2 regions of the Hathewaya limosa genome follow, and region 2 is predicted to be linked to the other one. Evidence: a T-box and tRNA genes for the amino acid it is inferred to sense, from the RefSeq annotation. Region 2 holds a T-box; the other holds one or more tRNA genes.
The links. A T-box is a leader RNA that pairs with one kind of tRNA and senses whether it is charged. The one in region 2 lies ahead of metG (methionine--tRNA ligase), so its partner is inferred to be a tRNA-Met.
Positions count from the first base shown of each region.

Region 1 (11,158 bases), on a different contig from region 2:
AGAGGTATATAATTCTAATAACAGGGAAAAAATAATAGATGAATTAGGAGATTTAATTTTTGCTACAGTAAATGTATGCAGATTTTTAAATATAGATCCTGAGGAAGCTGTTACCCATACAACCAATAAGTTTATTAAAAGATTTAGTTTTATTGAAACTAAGGCTCAGGAACAAGGTCTATCCTTAGAAAATATGACTTTAGAGGAAATGGATGGGTTGTGGGAACAAGCAAAAAATAAAAATGACTAGCTTATAACTAAATTTGTTATAAAAATAATAAAAAAAGAAGGATTTTTTGAATTCTTGAAGAATAAGCTATTTTATGTATACTCATGTTATAGAGTATGCTTTAATTTAAGGAGGTAACTAAGGTGAATAAAGCGGAATTAATTACTGTTATGAGTGAGAAATCTAAGTTAACTAAGAAAGATGCTGAAGCTGCATTAAAAGCATTTATAGAAGCAGTAGAAGAATCATTAGAAAAAGAAGAAAAAGTACAATTAATAGGATTTGGAACTTTCGAAACTAGAAAAAGAGCTGAAAGAATAGGTAGAAATCCAAGAACTAAGGAAGAAATCACAATTCCAGCATCAGTAGTTCCAGTATTTAAGGCTGGTAAAGAGTTCAAAGAAAGAGTAAATAAGTAGTTAGAGATAACTAATAAAGCCTAGATAAATATCTAGGTTTTTTCTTTATTAAAATCTAGATTTTTTATAAAATTAAAATTCGAAAATTATAATAAAGGGGAATAATTTATGCGTTTAGATAAATATTTAAAGGTATCAAGAATAATAAAAAGAAGGACAAAGGCAAAGGAAATTTGTGATGGTGGTAGAGTTTTAATAAATAACAAACCTGCAAAAGCTAGTACAAGTATAAAGGAAAATGATATCATAGAAATAGTATTTGCTAAAGATACACTTAAAGCAAGAATAGTTAATGTAACTGAGCATGCTAGAAAAGAAGAAGCAAAAGATATGTATGAAATCATATCTGGTGCAGATGCTGAAGAATAAAAAATGAAAAAGAGCCTTATCAATTTATAGGCTCTTTTTCATTTTTTATTTTACATAATGTTTTTTTATCATTTTATTGAATTAAGTGCATATATATATAAAAAGAAGGGTGTATAAGCAGTATTTGATTTTAGAAGGAGGATAATATAAATATTATGGAATCTAAAAAAGAAATGAATGTAGAAGAAAAGAAAAGTAATTTAACTTTACAAAATAGAAAGAAGTTACAGGTTTCTGGAGTACAAGAGGTAATTAGTTTTAATGAAGAAGAGATAATACTTAGTACAAGTTTAGGTGGTTTAAACATTAAAGGTCAAAATCTAAAAATGAATAAGTTGGATGTAAATAATGGAGAATTAAACATAACAGGAACTATTAATTCTTGCATATATAGGAGTAATAAAAGACCAGAAAAAAAAGATACTATACTAAGTAGATTATTTAGGTAGGCAATAAAATGTTATTTCCTATAGGGTATCAAATAAGTTTATTCATTTTTAGTTTAATGGCTGGAGTTATTACAGGATTATTTTTTGACATATATAGATTAATAAGGGGTGTGGAAAAACCAGGTAATATAATTACTGTGATAGAAGATATACTTTTTTGGATTTTAACATCGATTTTAGTATTTATATTTTTGTTGTACACTAACTACGCTTATGTTAGTATATATATATATTTATTAATATTTATTGGAATAGTTATATATTTAAGATTTTTAAGTAATTTTTGTTTATTGATAATTTATAATTTTAGTAAATATATCTTTAAGTTCTTTAGAATTTTAATTAAGTATATGTTATTTCCACTTGAGTTATTAATATATAACGTAAAAAAAGTTTTTAATAAAGACTAAAGTATTATGAATTTACCAAATGTGAAAGGTATGATATACTATGAAAAGATTTATTAATAAAAAAAAGATATTAATTTTTTTATCGATAGTATATATAGGATATGTACTAATTTCACAACAAGTTATTATGCATGAGCAAAAAAATGAAATTAGTAAATGGAATACTGAATTAGGCAAGGTTAAGATGGAAAATCAAAAGTTAAAAGATGAGGTCACAATATCAGGAAAAGAAATTTACTTAGAAAAATTAGCTAGAGAAAAACTTGGATTAGTAAAAAAAGGTGAAGAAACAATAATAGATAAGAAAAAATAAAAAAATACATAAATATTTTATTTTAAGGAGGATACATTTTCAATGTCTTTACAACCAGGAAACATTTTAGAAGGCAAAGTGGTTAACATCACAAAATTTGGAGCGTTCGTAGAAGTGGAGGGCAAGATAGGGCTTTTACATATATCTGAAATATCTAAAACTTTTGTAAAGGATATAAGTAAACATTTAAAAGAAAATGATGTAGTAAAAGTGAAAGTAATTTCAGTAGATAATGATGGTAAAATAAGTTTGTCAATGAAGCAGTTAGAAGAAAATAAGCCTAAAAGAACTCATGTACCACAAGAAATCGATTGGGAAAAAGAAAAAAACAAGGCTCATCACCATAACTTTGAAGATAACCTTTCTAAATTTTTAAAAGAAAGTGAAGAAAGATTAAAAGATACTAAGAGTTATAAACTTGCTAAAGGTCAAGGAAGTATTAAAAAAAAGACAAAATAATTATTAGTTTAAAATAAAGAAGGCACATTTTTAAAGAATATGCTTTGGAAATGTAAAAAAGCTAGGGTATGAAAACGTTAATAACCCTAGCTTTTCTATTACCTTTTTAAAAAAAATAAATTTTTTTGTGTAAATGTGTTGACATGTGTACCATATTAATATATAATAACACTTGTCGCTGATGAAAAACAGCGAAACAAAATGTGCTGGAGTGGCGGAACTGGCAGACGCACAGGACTTAAAATCCTGCGGTGCTAACACACCGTACCGGTTCGATTCCGGTCTTCAGCACCAAATTTAAAAACTTGTTGACAGGTTTTTAAATAAGATATATAATCAATTTCATAAAATGAAAGCATGTAAATGCTGGAGTGGCGGAACTGGCAGACGCACAGGACTTAAAATCCTGCGGTGCTAACACACCGTACCGGTTCGATTCCGGTCTTCAGCACCAATGTCGCGGGGTGGAGCAGCTGGTAGCTCGTCGGGCTCATAACCCGAAGGTCGTAGGTTCAAGTCCTATCCCCGCAACCACATGGCGGAATAGCTCAGTTGGCTAGAGCATTCGGTTCATACCCGAAGTGTCGTAGGTTCAAATCCTATTTCCGCTACCATTTTAATCTTTACATGTTAATAATTTAAGCTGGAGTGGCGGAACTGGCAGACGCACAGGACTTAAAATCCTGCGGTGCTAACACACCGTACCGGTTCGATTCCGGTCTTCAGCACCAAATGCCGCGGGGTGGAGCAGCTGGTAGCTCGTCGGGCTCATAACCCGAAGGTCGTAGGTTCAAGTCCTATCCCCGCAACCAACATGGCGGAATAGCTCAGTTGGCTAGAGCATTCGGTTCATACCCGAAGTGTCGTAGGTTCAAATCCTATTTCCGCTACCAAATAGAGTGTAACTGTTGAATAAATTCAACAGTTTTTTTTATGTTTTTATATATTCTAGTCTTAATAAAATCTACAAATAATCTGTTAAATTCTTTAAGTTTTACTCAGTTATTATCATTTTAAAAGTTAAAATTTCAAATCTAAAATAGAATTTCATACAATATGGTAAAAAAATACAAATATACTCTTAAAATGTCTTATAAAAAATAAAATATAATTCCACCTTATGACAATTATTTCCAGTTCAAACTGGTATAATGATTTCGTAATTTTATAAAGGGTGGTGGATTAATTATGCAATATGGTATACAAGTTTTACCTTATAAAAGGGTTAAAAAAGAAAAGGAGGAAGAAAGGGAAAATAGTAAGATAAATATAGGTTTCATAAAACAGGCAATGTTATATAGTTTGGTTTGTCTGCTAATTAGTAGAGTTAAACTTATAAATGGTATGGCCCCATTTGGGATTGCTATGTTGATGGTATTTTCATTATATATTAATAAACAGATGTTTTTAGTGGCTTCTATAGGAAGTATGCTAGGTTATTTTTCATTAATGCCTAAAATTCAAAGTGTTGGAAATTATCTAATTTGTATTGGTGGTTTATTAATTTTAAACTATTTTATAAATAAGGAATCAAGAAAGAAAAAAGTTATAGCTATGTTTTTTATGATTTTTATTGAATTTATAGCTACTAAAATAATATTTAGTAAAATGAATCTTTCTCTTAGTGTTTTTTACGCTGTTATGGAAGGGTTATGCATTATTCCATTATATTATATTATGAACAAAGGTATTTTATGTTTTAAAAGTATAGATAATAAAAAATTATTTGACAATGAAGAAACTATTAGCATGGGAATAGTAATATCGTTAATTTTGGCAGGAACGTGGGGAGTCAGTTTTAAATCAATATCATTGATGAATATATTGGGACTTTATTTTGTATGTGTAGTTGGATTTACTTGTGGAAGTTCTGTCGGTGGGGGAGTTGGGGTTGTTTTAGGGTCTATAGTTGGAATGACATCTTTATCTATGCCAGTATATATAGCTGTTTTTGGAGTATGTGGTTTAATTGCAGGAGTTTTTAGAGATACAGGAAAATATTTTTCGGGTATTGCGTATGCTATTACATTTTTTATAATGCAAATTTATTTAGGAGTTGATTCTAGCTTTTTGGGATTTGAACTTTTAGCTTCTATGGCGTTATTTATGATAACTCCTAAAAAAATTTATAATAGAATTTGTTTAGAATTTAATGTTCAGGAAAAAAAGGAAGACTTAAATGATGGGTATATGCATAAAATAAGGGGGCTTTATGATGAAAGGTTAAATAAATTTTCTAATCTATTATTTAATATATCATACACCTTAGATTCTTTAGTGGATAATGAGAAACTTGAGATGAAAGGGAAAAGTTCGGCTCTGGTTGAAAATTTGGCGGATAGAGTATGTTGCAATTGTAATATGAAAAGTATTTGTTGGAAACAAGAAATGCATTATACCTATTCTGCATTTATGGAGCTTATACAAAATTATCAGGAGAATAATTTTCAGGTTCCTTATGAAATAGAAAGAAAATGCGTTAATAGAACTGCCTTAATGAAAAATACAGAGGATATAGTGAATAAATATATTATTAATGAGATGAAAAGAAGTAGTTTATGTGAGGGAAGGGAGCTACTTTCAAAACAGATAAAAAATATGGGTGAAACCGTTAAAAATATAGGAGGTGAGATACAAGATAATATATATATAAATATAGAATTAGAAAATAAGTTAAAGAGAATTTTAGATAAAAATAGAGTTAAATACAAAGATATTTTGTGTATTAAAGATGAAAGAAAAAGAGATATTGTAAAACTTATATTAAATTCGTGTGGGGGTAAAAAATATTGTAGTAAGGATGCTTTAGCATATGTAAATCAAGCAACAGGATATCCTATGTATGTTTGTGGAGATTCATGTCTTATAGACAAAGCGAATGGTACATGTAATGTTACTTATGAAAGAATACCCAAATTTCAAGTAAGTTCTTATGTAGCGATTAAATGTAAAGATGGAGAAAAATGTAGTGGTGATAGTTATAGTGCGAATAAATTAGATGATGGAACATATACGGCTATTATTAGTGATGGTATGGGCTCAGGACCTCAAGCTAGTAGGGAAAGTAAAGCATCTGTACAGCTTATAAATGAGTTTTGCAAAAATGGTTTTAGTAAGATAACGGCTATTAATGCTATAAATTCTATAATGAGTATGAAATTTTCTGAAACAGAGAAGTTTTCTACTTTAGATTTATGTAATATAGATTTATATACAGGTAGGGTGGAATTCATGAAGGTTGGAGCAGTAGATAGCTTTTTGAAAAAAGCTAATGATGTAGAAGTAATAAAGTCTAAAAGTTTACCAATAGGAGTCTTGGATACTGCTGATATAGAAATAGAGGAGAGAAAGGTTGATAATGGAGATATTATAGTCATGGTTAGTGATGGAGTTTTAGATTATAATGATGATTCTATCTTAAATGAAAAATTTATTAAGGAGTGTTTAAAGAGTATTAAAAGCAATGAACCGAAAGAAATTGCATGTGAAGTATTGAATAAGGCATTAAAACTTAGAGAATATAAAGTTAAAGATGATATGACAGTATTAGCATGTAAGGTTTATGGGGTTTATTAATATTATTTATACCTTAAGTTCATTAACATAAATTTAATTAATTGGTATTGCACTAATATATATTAAAAAATATAATTAACTTTAATTAATAAAATAATAAAGATGCTAGGAGTTGTGGTTACTAATGATAGATAAAGTTTTAAATTATATTGAAAAGTATAATATGATACAAAAGGGAGATAAAATTTTAGTAGCATTGTCGGGGGGGCCTGATTCTGTATGCCTATTACATGTTTTATATAGTTTAAGAAAAACATTGAATATAGAATTGTATGCAGCTCATGTTAATCATTGTTTGAGAGGCAAGGATGCAGATGATGATGAACAATATGTAAAGGATTTATGTAATGGACTTGGTATAAAAGTATTTACTCAAAAATTTAATGTAGAAAAATATGGAGAGGAAAAAGGCCTTTCTTGTGAAATGGCAGGAAGAGAAGTGAGATATAACTATTTTAATGAGCTAAGGAAAAAATATAATATACAAAAGATTGCCTTAGCTCATAATGCTAATGATCAAGCAGAAACTTTGTTAATGAGGATTATGAGAGGTACTGGGGTAGAAGGACTTTGTGGAATTAGACCTGTAAGAGATGAAATTTATATTAGACCTATCTTAGGAAGAACAAGAAAAGAAATTGAATCATATTGTGAAAATATAGGCTTAAAACCTAGAATAGATAAAACAAATTTAGAGTGTATATATAGTCGTAATAAGGTAAGGTTAGAGATAATACCTTATATGGAAGAGAATTTTAATAAAGATGTGGTGGCAGCTTTAAATAGACTTGGGGAAATAATGCAAGGAGAAAACGAACTTTTAAAAGAAATTTCTAAAGAATGTTACGAAAAATATTGTTATAAAGAACAAAATAGGGTTATAATAAGAAAGGAGGCATTCCATAATGAAAACGAAAATCTATTAGCGCGAGTTATTAGAAATGCTTTATATAAGCTTAAAGGTAATATGTATAACTTTGAAAAAAACCATATTAGTAGTGTTATAGAAATTGGACGTAACAGTACAGGAACACGAACAATACTTCCGAATGATGTGGTGGCGTACAATAATTATGGAGATGTCTATCTTTATTCAAAAGAAGATTTTGAAAATAGTTTTGGTAATAATTCTAACTGCAAACAGAAAGAAATATTTTTAAGAGATGGTAATGTTGTTTGTATCTCAGATATTAAAATTTCTCTGGAAATAATTCCGAAAGAAGAAGTAAACTTAACAGAAAGTAGTACATACACTAAATTTTTTAATTATGACAATATTAATGGAGATAAAAAACTTAGATACAGACAAGAAGGAGATATGTTTAATCCATTAGGGATGAAGGGAAATAAAAGTCTTAAAAAGATGTTTGTAGATATGAAAGTACCAAGAGAAAAAAGAAATGAAGTTCCTTTAGTTTGTTTTGGAGAAGATATAGCATGGATAGTAGGCTATAGAGTAAGTGAAAAATATAAAGTAACGGATAAGACAAAACAAGTGCTAAAAATAAAGATAGAGAGGGGAAAAAGTTAGATGTTACAAGATATTCAAGAAATTCTTTATTCAGAAGAACAGTTAAGAGGGAGAATTAAGGAACTAGGTGAGCAAATAAGTAGAGATTATAAAGGCAAGGAGTTGCTTTTAGTAGGTATTTTAAAAGGATCTGTAATGTTTATGTCAGATTTATTAAAAGAAATCACTATCCCTTGTCAAATGGATTTTATGGCCGTATCAAGTTATGGTATGTCTAGTACATCATCTGGGATCGTTAGGATTTTGAAGGATTTGGATTATGAAATAGAAGGTAAAAATGTATTGGTTATAGAAGATATAATAGATTCAGGTACTACTTTAAAGTACTTAATGAAATATTTAAAATCTAGAAATCCAGAAAGTGTAGAGATAGCTTGTCTTTTAAATAAGCCTGATAGAAGAAAAGTAGAATTAGATGTTAGGTATTTAGGATATGATGTACCGGACTACTTTTTAGTGGGTTATGGATTAGACTATGCTGAAATGTATAGAAATCTACCTTTTATAGGAATTTTAAAAGAAAGAGTCTACACGAAATAAAAAAGTTTATATCAAATTTAAATAAAAAGGATTAAAAACTAAATAATGTAGTATAATTAAAGTAATACATAGTTTATTAATGTTAAAGCTAAGAAAGTCGTATATATAGAATATTTTTCAATGAATTATTATTGAGAAAATAAGTTAAAATATATACGACTTTGAAGTTTTAGCAAAGCATTAATAAATAATTAATATTAATGTTATTGTAAATAAAAATTTCATATGATAAAATTTTATAGTAACTAAATAGAGAGGGGGGCCTGTTTTAATGAAAAAATTATCAAGTGCAACGGTCTGGATAATTGTTTTTGTATTGGCTATGGTGGCAGGTATGCTAGTGCTTGACTCCACGAAGTCTAGTGGAACTATGAGATATGATCAATTTGTTAAAGTATTAGATGAAAATAAAATAAAAACTGCCAATATACAACAAGAAGGAAGTTTGGCTATAATCTCTGGTCAACTTAAAAGTGATAACAAAAGTAAATATGAAGTAGTAATATCAACTAGATTACTAGATGAAATTATAGATAAAGGTAAATTAGAAGGTGTTAATTTACAATATTTAAAACCTGAAAGTTTCCCAGCATGGGTTCAATATTTACCAACACTATTGTTCATATTAATGCTTGTTTTCTTTTTCTTTATGTTTATGCAGCAATCACAAGGCGGTGGCGGTGGCCGTGGAGTTATGAATTTTGGAAAGAGTAAAGCAAGAATGGCCACACCGGATAAAAAGAAAATAGGATTTAAAGATGTTGCAGGCGCAGAGGAAGAAAAAGATGAATTAGCAGAAGTAGTTGATTTTCTTAAACAACCTAAGAAATACATTGAAATGGGAGCAAGAATACCAAAAGGAATTCTACTTGTAGGACCTCCAGGAACAGGTAAAACTTTACTTGCAAAAGCAGTAGCAGGTGAAGCAGGAGTACCATTCTTTAGTATATCAGGATCTGATTTCGTAGAGATGTTTGTGGGTGTTGGAGCTTCAAGGGTAAGAGACCTATTTGAGCAAGCAAAGAAAAATGCACCATGTATAGTCTTTATAGATGAGATTGATGCAGTAGGAAGACAAAGAGGAGCAGGTGTTGGTGGAGGACATGATGAAAGAGAACAAACATTAAACCAACTTCTAGTTGAAATGGATGGTTTTTCTGCTAACGAAGGAATTATAATGGTTGCGGCTACAAATAGACCGGACATTTTAGATCCAGCTTTATTAAGACCAGGTAGATTTGATAGACAAATTTTAGTCGGAGCTCCTGATGTTAAAGGAAGAGAAGAAATTTTAAAAATTCATTCAAGAAATAAGCGTCTTGAAGATTGTATAGATTTAAAAGTACTTGCTAAGAGAACACCAGGATTTACAGGTGCAGATCTTGAAAATTTAATGAATGAATCAGCTTTGTTAACAGTAAGAGCTAATAAAAAGGCTATAGGTATGGATGAGTTAGAAGAAGCTATTACAAGAGTAATCGCTGGTCCAGAAAAGAAAAGCAGGGTTATTAGCGAAGATGATAGAAGACTTACAGCATACCATGAAGCTGGTCATGCGGTTGTTATGAGATACTTAAAACATGCAGATCCTGTTCATGAAATTAGTATTATTCCAAGAGGTATGGCAGGCGGATATACTATGAATCTGCCAGAGGAAGACAGAAGTTACACATCTAAGTCTAAATTATTAGATGAAATGGTAGGATTACTTGGTGGAAGAGTTGCAGAAAAACTTATAATTGGAGATATTAGTACAGGAGCTAAAAATGATATAGATAGAATGAGTTCTATAGCTAGAAAAATGGTTACTGAATATGGTATGTCTAATGAACTAGGACCTCTTTCATACGGAACTACTCATGGAGAGGTATTCTTGGGTAGAGATTTAGGACATGAAAGAAATTATAGTGAAGAAGTTGCATCTAGAATAGATAAAGAAGTATCTCAATTAAGTTTTAATGCTTATGATAGAGCTGAGAAAATTTTAACAGAAAAAATAGATAAACTTCATGCTGTAGCAGGAGCTCTTCTAGAAAGAGAAAGACTTACAGGCGAAGAGTTTGAACTTTTAATAAAAGGTGAACAATTACCACCGAAGGAAGAAAAAAAAGAAAAACTTAAGACAGAAGAAGTTAAAGATAATGTAGAAACATTATCAAATGAAGAGACAGTTTTAGAAAAAACTGAGGTTGAAGAAATAAAGAGTGTTGATGAATCTAAAAAGATAGAAGATCAACAAATTGAAGACGAACCAAAACAAGAAAAGTAAGAAAAAATAAATGAAACAAAAAAGGATAGTCATTTTCTAAAGGACTATCCTTTTTATATAAAATTTTAAGGGGGTCACTCTTATGAAAACCGATATTGAAATAGCGCAAGAAGCAAAAATGCAACATATATCAACTATAGCTAACAAGTTAGGACTTACAGAAGATAATATAGATTTTTACGGGAAGTACAAATGTAAAATAAATTTAGATGTTTTAAGCAAAAAATCTAATGCAAAAGGAAATTTAGTTTTAGTTACAGCTATTAATCCAACTCCAGCTGGTGAGGGAAAATCCACTGTAACTATAGGATTAAGTCAAGCACTTAATAAATTACATAAGAATTCAGTTGCTGTATTAAGGGAACCATCGTTAGGACCTGTATTTGGAATTAAAGGTGGAGCGGCAGGAGGCGGATATGCCCAAGTAGTCCCAATGGAAGACATAAATCTTCATTTTACAGGAGATATGCATGCTATAACAGCAGCTAACAATCTCTTAAGTGCAGCTATAGATAATCATATTCACCAAGGAAATTCTCTTAAAATAGATAGTAGGAGAATCAAATTTAAAAGAGTAATGGATATGAATGATAG
Region 1 is NZ_JAUSWN010000002.1:9,121-20,278, reverse strand. Features, by position in the region: gene yabN (bifunctional methyltransferase/pyrophosphohydrolase YabN) at 1-250, shown strand, start outside; gene QOZ93_RS01475 (HU family DNA-binding protein) at 373-648, shown strand; gene QOZ93_RS01470 (RNA-binding S4 domain-containing protein) at 757-1,017, shown strand; gene yabP (sporulation protein YabP) at 1,173-1,466, shown strand; gene yabQ (spore cortex biosynthesis protein YabQ) at 1,475-1,876, shown strand; gene QOZ93_RS01455 (FtsB family cell division protein) at 1,917-2,189, shown strand; gene QOZ93_RS01450 (S1 domain-containing RNA-binding protein) at 2,232-2,648, shown strand; tRNA gene QOZ93_RS01445 (tRNA-Leu) at 2,854-2,942, shown strand; tRNA gene QOZ93_RS01440 (tRNA-Leu) at 3,014-3,102, shown strand; tRNA gene QOZ93_RS01435 (tRNA-Met) at 3,107-3,182, shown strand; tRNA gene QOZ93_RS01430 (tRNA-Met) at 3,186-3,262, shown strand; tRNA gene QOZ93_RS01425 (tRNA-Leu) at 3,291-3,379, shown strand; tRNA gene QOZ93_RS01420 (tRNA-Met) at 3,385-3,460, shown strand; tRNA gene QOZ93_RS01415 (tRNA-Met) at 3,465-3,541, shown strand; gene spoIIE (stage II sporulation protein E) at 3,837-6,224, shown strand; gene tilS (tRNA lysidine(34) synthetase TilS) at 6,349-7,755, shown strand; gene hpt (hypoxanthine phosphoribosyltransferase) at 7,756-8,295, shown strand; gene ftsH (ATP-dependent zinc metalloprotease FtsH) at 8,567-10,564, shown strand; gene QOZ93_RS01390 (formate--tetrahydrofolate ligase) at 10,647-11,158, shown strand, end outside.
Region 1: it encodes a tRNA-Met, which carries the amino acid that the T-box ahead of metG (methionine--tRNA ligase) is inferred to sense. The anticodon was not compared.

Region 2 (11,158 bases):
TTTTCCTTACTTTTAAAATTTAAAACAGATTGTATATCTACATCTTCTTCATTAAAAGATTTATTACTTTCTAATATATCATCTACATATATATTAGTTAAATCTAACTTTGAGGTTTTATTAACATAATCTACAAATCCATTTACTACCTTCGCTGCTGTCACAAATGTCCAATGAGTTCCATATTTTGAATATAAAGGCGTATTAAATAATTTCTTGTTATCTTCTATATACTTAACACTATCAAAGTATTTAATATCTGTATCGTTTAAAATGTTTAAAAACCTATAATAATCTCTACTTTTTCCTTGTCTGTCTTTATGTAACGTTCCTTCTCTCACTGCCCTTTCTGGTAAATATTCATGATAAAAATGAGCCTTACTTGGAGTTATTATCAGATAAAATTCTTTTCCAGATTTATTACACATTCTTCTTATTTCATCTATATTATATACTAATTTTTTTAAATCTTTATCAGAAGTAGTTTTTCTAAGTCCTAAATATTCATCTACATAATCTGGTTCAAACAGCATTCCTTCTTTACCTTTTATTGCACCTGGTAATGCAGATTTATCAAATATATTAGATTTTAATTTTGAATACAATTTAATAAAATTATTTCTTAAAGAAAAGTTACCACTATACCATTCCTCGAGATCTTTTTGATATGATCCCTTTAAATAACTCCTTAAAGAAAATGTAGGTTTATTCTTTTCTATAGTTGCTCCTTTTAGTTTTGGAGTTTTTATTAGATGAACTTTTTCATTTATACATACAGAACTAATTATTATAATAAATAAAATAACTATAATATGATTTTTTCTTTTATTCGTAAATTTATCTTCCATATGCATTCCTTCTTTCTTTTTGATTATTTTCCTATTCTACTTATTAATTATACACTAATTTTAATTGTAAATATAAAAAAAGGAAGCTTACTAGCTCCCTTTAAGTATTTCTTTATATATTATTCTAGAATGTATAAATCTACATATTGCATACCCCAATCGGTAGCTTCAGAATAAGAATTCATATAAAGATCTATTTTATTCCCTTTTATTGCTCCACCTGTATCCTCAGCAATAGCTAAGCCATAACCTTCTACATAAACCTTAGTTCCTAAAGGTATAATTGATGGATCTACTGCTATGGTACTATATCCACTTGAATTTCTTCTTGCTTTTGTTCCACTTGCTGTCCTTCCTGCATAAGGGTCATCTCTAACCCCTTGTGGATTAAAATCAGCTGTATACGCAGTAGCTTTAACTCTTAGTTTTCTAGCATAACTCATTTTTGAACCACGAGAAGCCTTAACCACGTTTAAAGTTCCTACAGCTAATATTTGATTTATAGGTTGTTTTAAAATTTTCTCTTCAACTACATGCCTTGAAACTTCTTTTCCATCCTCATATACTACCTTAGTAGCTATAAGTTTTTCTCCAGTTTTACCATTTTGGATTACTTTTTCAGTTCCTGTCTCATACTCTTTAGTTTCTCTAACCTCTTTTGCAAATCGAATTGGTTCTGATTTCTTTTCAATTTTTTCATTTACTCTGGTAATCTTAACATTTAACCCTTCTTTAATTGCAGTCTTAGGATCTAGAGATAACTTGTCTAATTTTTCAACTTTAATCTTTTGAGCTACAAGTAACTCTTTTACAGTATCCTCTGGAGATTTTACATTCAACTGTTTACCATCAACAGATACAGTTACATTAACAGCCCTTTTAATATTTATATTATCTCCATCTTTTACTTTACTGTTCGCATTAACAGAAATTTTATCATGTCTATCTAAGGCTATACCATTGTTGTCTAAAATATTTTTCAAATTACTGCTCAATGTCGTTATAGTTTTAGTTTGTCCATCTATTGTTATAGTTATAGTTTTTCTTAAAGAAAAAATCGTCATCGTCATACAAGTTACAACTAAAACAAATATAAAAAGGGTCTTGGGCATGCTGGAAAAGTAATGTTTTAATTTTCCTTTTGACATCATACTCATACTTGGTTCCCTCCTTCAAAGAGTCTTTGTGTATTATACCCTAAATCTTCTTTAGCGTCAAATAAGGGTCATAGCACTTTGACATTAAATGCATTATTTGCATAATATATACTGATATTTATTTACCAGTTATATGAATAGAAGGTTATATTTTTATGACTTGTAATAATTATATGTAACAACTATGTTTATAATTACTATGAATACAAATAACATCTTATTTTCATGCTATATTAATTCAAATCTTCCTTTTAATTCTAAAACTATCTTTCTAGAAAATTGGTATAAATTACACATTTTTTTATCCAAACATTATACCATATTATTTATTATTTTACCATATCTTAAGAAATTTTTTTGCATTTTGTATTGTTATATTTGCAACCTCATCTTTTTGCATTTCTTTTATTTCTGCAATCTTTTCAATAACATATTCAATATAATTTGATTGATTTCTTTTTCCCCTAAAAGGTACTGGAGTCATATAAGGGCAATCTGTTTCTACCAAAAGCTTATCCATCGGTACTTCCTTTACAACATCAATAATCTTTTTAGCGTTTTTAAAAGTTACAACACCTGTAATTCCTATATAATAATCAGCTTTTAAACATTCTCTAGCAAATTCTACTGATCCTGAAAAGCAGTGTACAACCCCCTTAACTTCTGGAAACATTTTAATTATTTCTAAGGTATCCCCATGTGCATCTCTATCATGAATTACTACTGGTAAATTTAATTCTTTAGCTAACTCCATTTGTCTTATAAAAACTTTTTTTTGCACTTCTTTACTAGGATTTTCATCCCAATAATAATCTAGTCCAATTTCTCCTATAGCCTTAACCTTATCATTTTTAGCTAATATTTTTAATTCGTTTACTATATCTTCATTAAACTCTTCGGCCTCTTCTGGATGAACTCCTATTGCTGCATAAATAAAATCATACTTTTCAGCAAGTTGAACAGAAGTTTTTGAAGTTTCAAGAGAAACTCCACAGTTTAAAATACCCACTATTCCTTTTTCATTGTGAAGTCCCTCTATAAGACTATATCTATCACTATTAAAACTTTCATCATCATAATGTGCATGTGAATCAAATATCATAAAATTTCCCCCTCATATTAATATTAGTGATTTAAAGCAAGCTACTTATAAATGGTGTTAAAATACCAAGTATTCCACCCAAAAGTGCACCAAGCCATGTAATAGCTTTTAATTCTTTATTAGCTATTTCTATAATTATATCTTCAGTAAATCTTACATCTAGTTCATTGATTTTTTCTTCAACTATATTAGATATATCTAAGGATTTAATTATATCTTCACTACTTCCTTTGATAATTTTATTATATATTTTATTTACAATTTCTTCTTTATTTATAGCCCCACCTATACTCTCTATTGAAATTATATCCATTATTTTCTTATTCAAAACATAGTGTATAACTTTTTTGCTTAAACTTTTAATTACACTTTCAAATGAATTACTTACTATAATCTTATTATAAAAGAAGGTTATAATCTTTTCCTTTGAACTACCAACCTCTTCTATTAAAGTATTTAATGTTAATTTCTTATCATCCATTTTTTCTTCTATATTATTTAAAATTTCAACTAAGAAATCTTCACTTAAAACTTTATTTTCAAATAAATTTGCAATATCAACTATAACACCTTTTCTATCTTCTTCGTTAAATCCATTAACTACTGTTTCTAAATGATTTTGCATAACTTTTTCAAGTTCATTGTTTATAAATCTAGCTATTCCTATTTTATTTTTCTCTTCATCTAGAATCTCAGAAATTATAGATGTAAATTTATCATATATAGAATCAGTATTTAAAAACATAGCCATCATAGGATTAAGTTTATTTTTTATAATATCATCTATTATATTTCTTATACTTTCTTTAGATTGATCTTGTTTTAAAAAGTCTTTAATTTCATTAGCAATTTCTTCTCTATGATCAAAAACATAATCTTGAGCACCATCTTGTATAAAATCGGGAACAATTTCATTTAGCTTTGTGCCCTCTTCAATTTTTTTCTCTAATTTATTTTGAAAATAATTTATAACTTTATCATTAAATTCCTTTGAACTCTTATAGTTATTAATTAGATTAAATATAGTATTTTTTATATTACTTCTATACTTATCTTTTATGATTTTATTTAATGGATAAGAAAAGACCTTATCTATTCCTTCCTTTACTAAGGGATAACTTTCTTTTTTAAATTCTTCTTTTTTTACATATTCCATTAAAGCTTTAGAAAGTTTATCTTCATAATTTAAAATAACTTGGTCATTGTTTTCTTTAAAGATTTTTTTAGTTAGCTCCCCGATAGGTTTTTCTCCATTAAAAACTTTATCTATTTTATCTGTAATAATTTCATAAACTTTATCTCTAACTTCTTTTCTTTCCAAGGACTTAGTCAATGTTTCTTCTGTAAGTAAATGTTCTCCTACTGCTTTTCCAACACTTTTAGAAATTCTATATCTCTCTTTTGGTATAAGTCCTGGGGTAAATGGAATCTTAATATTAAAAATTCTTTTTTCTTCATAAGGTCTAAATAACATTTTTATAGCTAGCCAATTGGTTAGATATCCAATAATAGCTCCTATTAAAATTGAAATCAAATATTTCATATCTTCACCTCTACATCATTTTATTAATCTTAAAGTTATTTTCTTTATTAATTATAGTTGATTTAAATTACTTAAAATCCCTTAATGATCTTAAGTAATTATTTCTTCTCTTATATAGAATATGTATTTACACTTATTTATGTTTTACTATGTTTTAAAATAATAGTCAATTATATTCTTATACTATTTTCTAAAAATTTATTATGTATTATACAAAACAAAATGACACTAATAATTTACAGATTTCCATCTCCAAATTATTTTAGTGTCATTTGTTTCATAAAACTATATGAAATAGTTTTAAAATTTTATTATCTTACAACACTTCCTGTTGGCAGATTTTTAGTAATAGTTGCTAAAGTAAGTTCACTATCATCATTTGTTGATGCAGCTAAAATCATTCCTTGGGATAATTCTCCTCTTAATTTAACTGGCTTTAAATTAACAACCATTATAACTTTTTGTCCTACTAATTCCTCAGGTTTATAGAACTTAGCAATACCTGATATTACCTGTCTAACTTCTCCACCTAAATCAACCTTAAGTTTTAAAAGCTTATTTGCTTTTTTAACAGGTTCGCACTCTAAAACCTTGGCTATTCTTAAATCTATTTTTTCAAAATCTTCGATTGTTATTTCTTCTTTAATTGGAAGCATTTCTTGAGTTTTTTCTGTGCCATTCATTTCTGCTGCAATTTTTCTTTGCTCTTCGGCAACCTTTTCAAGTTCAGCCAACTTAGCATCTACATCTATTCTTGGGAATATAACTCCTGTTTTATTTACTTTAACTCCAGGAATTGTACCATCAAATTCTTTTAAACTTTCAAATGTAGTATTTGTAATACCTAATTGAGCATTAATTTTTTTACTTGTTTCTGGTAAAAATGCACTTAATAAAACTGAAGTAAATCTTAAAGATTCTGTTAAAACATAAAGAACTGTTGAAAGTCTTTCTTTTTTAGTTTCATCCTTTCCAAGTACCCATGGTTGAGTTTCATCTATATATTTATTTGTTCTTCTAATAAGAGCCCAAATACTGTCTAAGGCAGCTGGAATTCTTAATGCATTAATTGCATCTTCAACTTTCTTAGGAGTTTCTAATGCAAGTTTTATAACTTCATCATCAAACTCTCCACTTTCTATTGGTGCTTGAATTTCACCATCAAAATATTTATCTATCATAGTAACTGTTCTAGATACTAGATTTCCTAAATCATTAGCTAAATCTGAATTTGTCTTCTTAATAAAAATTTCATTACTAAAAATACCATCAGCTCCAAATGGAATTTCATGTAATAAATAATATCTAACAGCATCTACACCAAAATGATTAACTAATGTTTCAGGATGTACTACATTTCCTTTAGATTTTGACATTTTACCATCTTCAAGCATTAACCATCCATGTCCGAATACCTGCTTTGGAAGTGGTAAATCTAAAGCCATTAGCATAATTGGCCAATAAATTGTATGGAATCTTATAATATCTTTACCAACTAAATGTACATCTGCTGGCCAAAATTTTTCCATTAAATTTTCTTGTGAATTTTCATATCCTAACGCTGAAATATAATTAGATAATGCATCTATCCAAACATATACTACATGCCCTTTGTCAAACTCTACTGGAATACCCCAATCAAAACTTGTTCTTGAAATACATAAATCTTGTAATCCTGGTTTTAAGAAGTTATTTAACATTTCATTTTTTCTTGATTCAGGTTGAATAAATTCTGGATGATTTTCAATATATTCAATAAGTTTTGGAGCATACTTAGACATTTTAAAGAAATAAGCTTCTTCCTTAGTCTTTTCAACTGGTCTTCCACAATCAGGACATTTTTCACCTACTGCTTGTGTTTCTGTCCAGAAAGATTCACAAGGAGTACAATATAATCCTTCATAAGAACTCTTATAAATATCGCCTTGATCATATAATCTCTTAAATATTTTTGATACAGTTTCTACATGATATTCATCTGTAGTTCTTATAAATTTATCATAGCTAACATCCATTAGTTCCCACAAACTTTTAATTCCTGCAACTATTTCATCTACATATTCTTTAGGTGTTACACCTTTTTTTTCTGCAAGTCTTTGAATTTTTTGACCATGTTCATCAGAACCAGTTAAAAACATTACATCATAACCTGTTAATCTTTTAAATCTAGCTACAGCATCAGCAGCAATTGTAGTATAAGTATTACCTATATGAAGTTTTGCTGATGGATAATATATTGGCGTTGTAATATAAAATGGTTTTTTATTACACATAATACCGTTCCTCCTTCAATGTTTATTATAATAATCAATTTCTTTTTTATTAATGTTTTTATAAAATAAAAAAACCTCTAAGCACAATTGCTTAGAGGCGTTATATACGCGTTACCACTCTATTTCATATTTATGTCTTCATAAATATCTCACTAAGTGACGGCTTCAACAAATTTAGAAACTTATCACCCTATAATATAACGGTCATTACCGTATTACCCTTACTTTATAAAAGCTCGAATAATCAACTCAGAGGCCATATTCATAAATCTCCATATCACCAGCTTTCACCTAACCTGGCTCTCTTTAAATACTTTAATTTACTACTCTTCTCTTCATAGTCTTTTAAAAACATTTATTAATATTTATATTAATGATAGTATATACATTCTATTATGTCAAGTTACCTTTTTTAAATAACTATAATGTCTGGAAATATATTACTCTTATTATTATACTATTAATTAATAAAACAATTTTAAAATAAAAATATATAAAATTTTAAAATATGTGTTTAAAATCTAAAATTCTGTTAATACTATTAATACATATATGATCCCCCTAATTATATATGTATCCCCCATATGGCACAAACGTGCTAAAAGACCATAATTATAATTATGGTCTTTTTCTTATTCGTCTAAAAATTCATATTATTTTGCTTCAACTTTAATAATATTACTTAAAATTCATTATTAATGCTTTGATTTTTAACCTCTTCTTCTTTGCTTTCTTCATTTAAGTTCATTTTATCAGTATTTTTTTGATCTTTTTCAGATTTTTTTAAAAAACTCCATTTAGTTTCTGCAGTAATTAAAGCTATAAATATAATTAAACAGCCAACTATCATTTTTAGCGTAAATTGTTCTCCTAATAATATTGCAGAAAATAAAGATCCAAAAACTGTTTCCAAACTTAAAATAATAGCCGCCTCAGTAGATGATGTATACTTTAAGGCTACATTTTGAATTATGTATGCAATCATTGTACTAAAAATACCTAAATAAATTACTCCTAACCATCCGTGTAACGTAGCAAATGCTGGTGAAGTTTCTTTACATATAATAGCTGCCAAAAACGAACATACCGCTGATACGCCCATTTGTAGTATAGTTATAACTACAGGATCTGATTTTTTATTATAATATTCCGCTACCACAATATTAAGTGCAAAAAATACAGCACCTAGGATACTTAAAGTATCTCCCTTTGTAATACAAAACCCTTTATTAAGAGTCAATAGACATGTACCAATTAGACATAACGCAGTTCCTATAAATTGATACTTATCTGGTGCATGTTTTGTAAGCATCCAATAAAGAAATGGTACAATAACCACATATAATCCTGTCAAAAATGCTTGTTTTCCAGGAGTCGTATACTGAAGACCTATTGTTTGAACTGCAAAGGCTAAAAATACAACAAATCCAACCACCAATCCGCCTTTTATGTCTTGCTTGTTTATATTCTTAAGCTTTTTATAAAAGACTATACTTAATAAAACAAATGCTATTGAAAAACGGAATCCCATACCATAAAATGGTCTAAGTCCTCCTCTTAAAGCTATATCTGTTGCAGGAAATCCCCCTCCCCAAATAATAGCACAAATAAATAAACATAAATTAGCCCAAAATTTTCTACTTTTACACTTCATATAATTCCTCCTCACATTTTTATAAATTAACACACAAAAAAACAGCTTAGTACATGACTTTAAGCTGTTTTTTAGAAATATGTTTAATCTGTGTTATTAAAAGCAATTTTTGCAACATTGTAACTACTATTTGCTCATATCTTTACATTTATTAGTACAAGCCTTCATTGCCTTCATAATAGAACTCCTAAATCCATTTTCTTCTAACACTTCTACAGCTTCTATAGTTGTACCCGCTGGTGAGCACACCATATCTTTTAATTGTGCTGGATGCTTACCTGTTTCTAAAACCATTTTTGCAGAACCTAATACTGCTTGAGCAGCAATTTTATACGCTTTATCTCTTGGCATACCATCATATACAGCAGCATCTGCCATAGCTTCTATTAGCATAAAAATATACGCCGGTGATGAACCACTTAAAGAAACAAATGCATCAATTAATTTTTCTGGAATAACTTCTACCTTTCCAAAACTTGAAAAAATACTTTTAACTTTATTTAAATCATCATCATTAATATTCTTATTTCCACATACTGCAGCCATACCTTCACCTACTAATGCTGGTGTATTAGGCATAGTTCTAACTATTTTATGTTCATTTCCAAAATATTCTTCTAAATTTGCAATGGTTTTCCCTGCAACAATACTAATAATAATTGTATCTTTTTTAATAGAGTTCTTAATTTCACTTGCTACACTTGATAATATGTTAGGTTTAACTGCTAAAATTAAAACATCTGCTTTTTTTGATACTTCTATATTATCTACAGTAGTATTTGCCCCATATTTTTCTTTTACCTTTTCTAAACTTGGTACAAATAAATCAGCAACAAATATTTCTTGTGGTTTAACAATTCCTGAATTTATTATTCCACCTATCATTGCTCTTCCCATATTACCGCATCCAATAAAACTAATATTAAAACTCATTACTTAGCCTCCCCACTTATTTATTACTAGGCATTAAGAAAATCATTTTTTCTTAATGCCTATATTTAACTATACAAATATTATACTACTATTTAGTAAAACTTTGCATAATATTTATCAAATTAGAGAGACTATTTTCTATTTTTTTTATAAATTCTTGTTTAATTTTCATCAAAGAAAAATTAACAGTTAAAACTTTGCTCTGTTCTTTCAATTATTTCATCTTGAAGAACTTTATTTAAGTTACAGAAATAATCACTATATCCAGCAACACGAACTATTAAATCTTTGTATTCTTCCGGATGTTTTTGTGCATTTAATAATGTTTGTTTATCTACAACATTAAATTGAATGTGATGTCCTCCCATCTTGAAGTAAGCCCTTACTAAATTTTTCACATTTTCTAATCCTTCATCCCCTGCAATTACATCTGGAGTAAATTTTTGATTTAACAATGTACCACCAGTTTTTACATGATCCATTTTAGATGCAGATTTAACTACAGATGTTGGTCCATTTTTATCAGCTCCCTTTGATGGAGATATACCCTCTGATAATGGCTTTCTAGATAGTCTACCATCTGCACTTGCACCCATAACTTTACCAAAGTAAACATGGCAAGTTGTTGGCAACATATCTATTCTATAAGTCGCTCCAGTTGGAGCTAATCTTCCATTTATTGAATCATAGTATGCATCAAATATAGATTTCATAACATCATCTGCATAATCATCATCATTTCCATACTTAGGAGTTCTATTGTTTACAATATTGTATATATCTTCATGACCTTCAAAATTATCTTTTAAAGCTCCCATTAATTCTTTCATTGTAAATTTCTTATTGTCAAATACATTATATTTAATAGATGATAAAGCATCTGAAATAGTTCCTATACCAACACCTTGAATATATCTTGTATTATATCTTGCCCCACCTGCATTATAATCAACAGCCTTAGTGATACAATCATCAATAATAACTGACATAAATGGTGATGGCATTGTTATTGCATATAATTTTTCAATAATTTGATTTCCTTCAATTTTAACATCAGCAAAATATTTTATTTGTTTCTTATATGCATCAAATAATTCATCATAAGACTTAAATTCTGTTACATCACCAGTCTTTAATCCTATTTGCTTTCCTGTCATAGGATCAACACCATTATTTAAAGTAACTTCAAGAATCTTAGGCAAATTAAAGTAACCAGTTAATGAATAACGTTCTTTACCAAATGCACCAGTTTCAACACATCCTGTTGTTCCACCACATCTAGCATCTTCAATAGATTTTCCTACTCTTAACATTTCTTCAATAACTGTTTCTACATTAAACATAGATGGTTGTCCAAATCCTGTTCTAACGATTTTGGCCGCTCTTTTAATAAACTTATCAGGATTTAATCTACTAATTTGAACATTTGAACTTGGTTGTAATAATCTCATTTCTTCAATTACATCAAGAAGCATATAACTTAACTCATTAACACCATCTTTGCCGTCCTTAGTAACCCCACCAATATTAATATTACAAAAATCTGTGTAAGTTCCACTTTCCTCAAGTGTAATACCAACCTTAGGTGGAGCTGGTTGATTATTGAACTTAACCCAGAAACATTCCAATAATTCCATAGCATTTTCTT
Region 2 is NZ_JAUSWN010000001.1:14,976-26,133, reverse strand. Features, by position in the region: gene QOZ93_RS00105 (alginate O-acetyltransferase AlgX-related protein) at 1-848, opposite strand, end outside; gene QOZ93_RS00100 (3D domain-containing protein) at 968-2,005, opposite strand; gene QOZ93_RS00095 (TatD family hydrolase) at 2,340-3,107, opposite strand; gene QOZ93_RS00090 (DUF445 family protein) at 3,139-4,650, opposite strand; gene metG (methionine--tRNA ligase) at 4,962-6,923, opposite strand; T-box leader at 7,014-7,271, opposite strand; gene QOZ93_RS00080 (DMT family transporter) at 7,606-8,577, opposite strand; gene proC (pyrroline-5-carboxylate reductase) at 8,704-9,510, opposite strand; gene hypD (trans-4-hydroxy-L-proline dehydratase) at 9,693-11,158, opposite strand, start outside.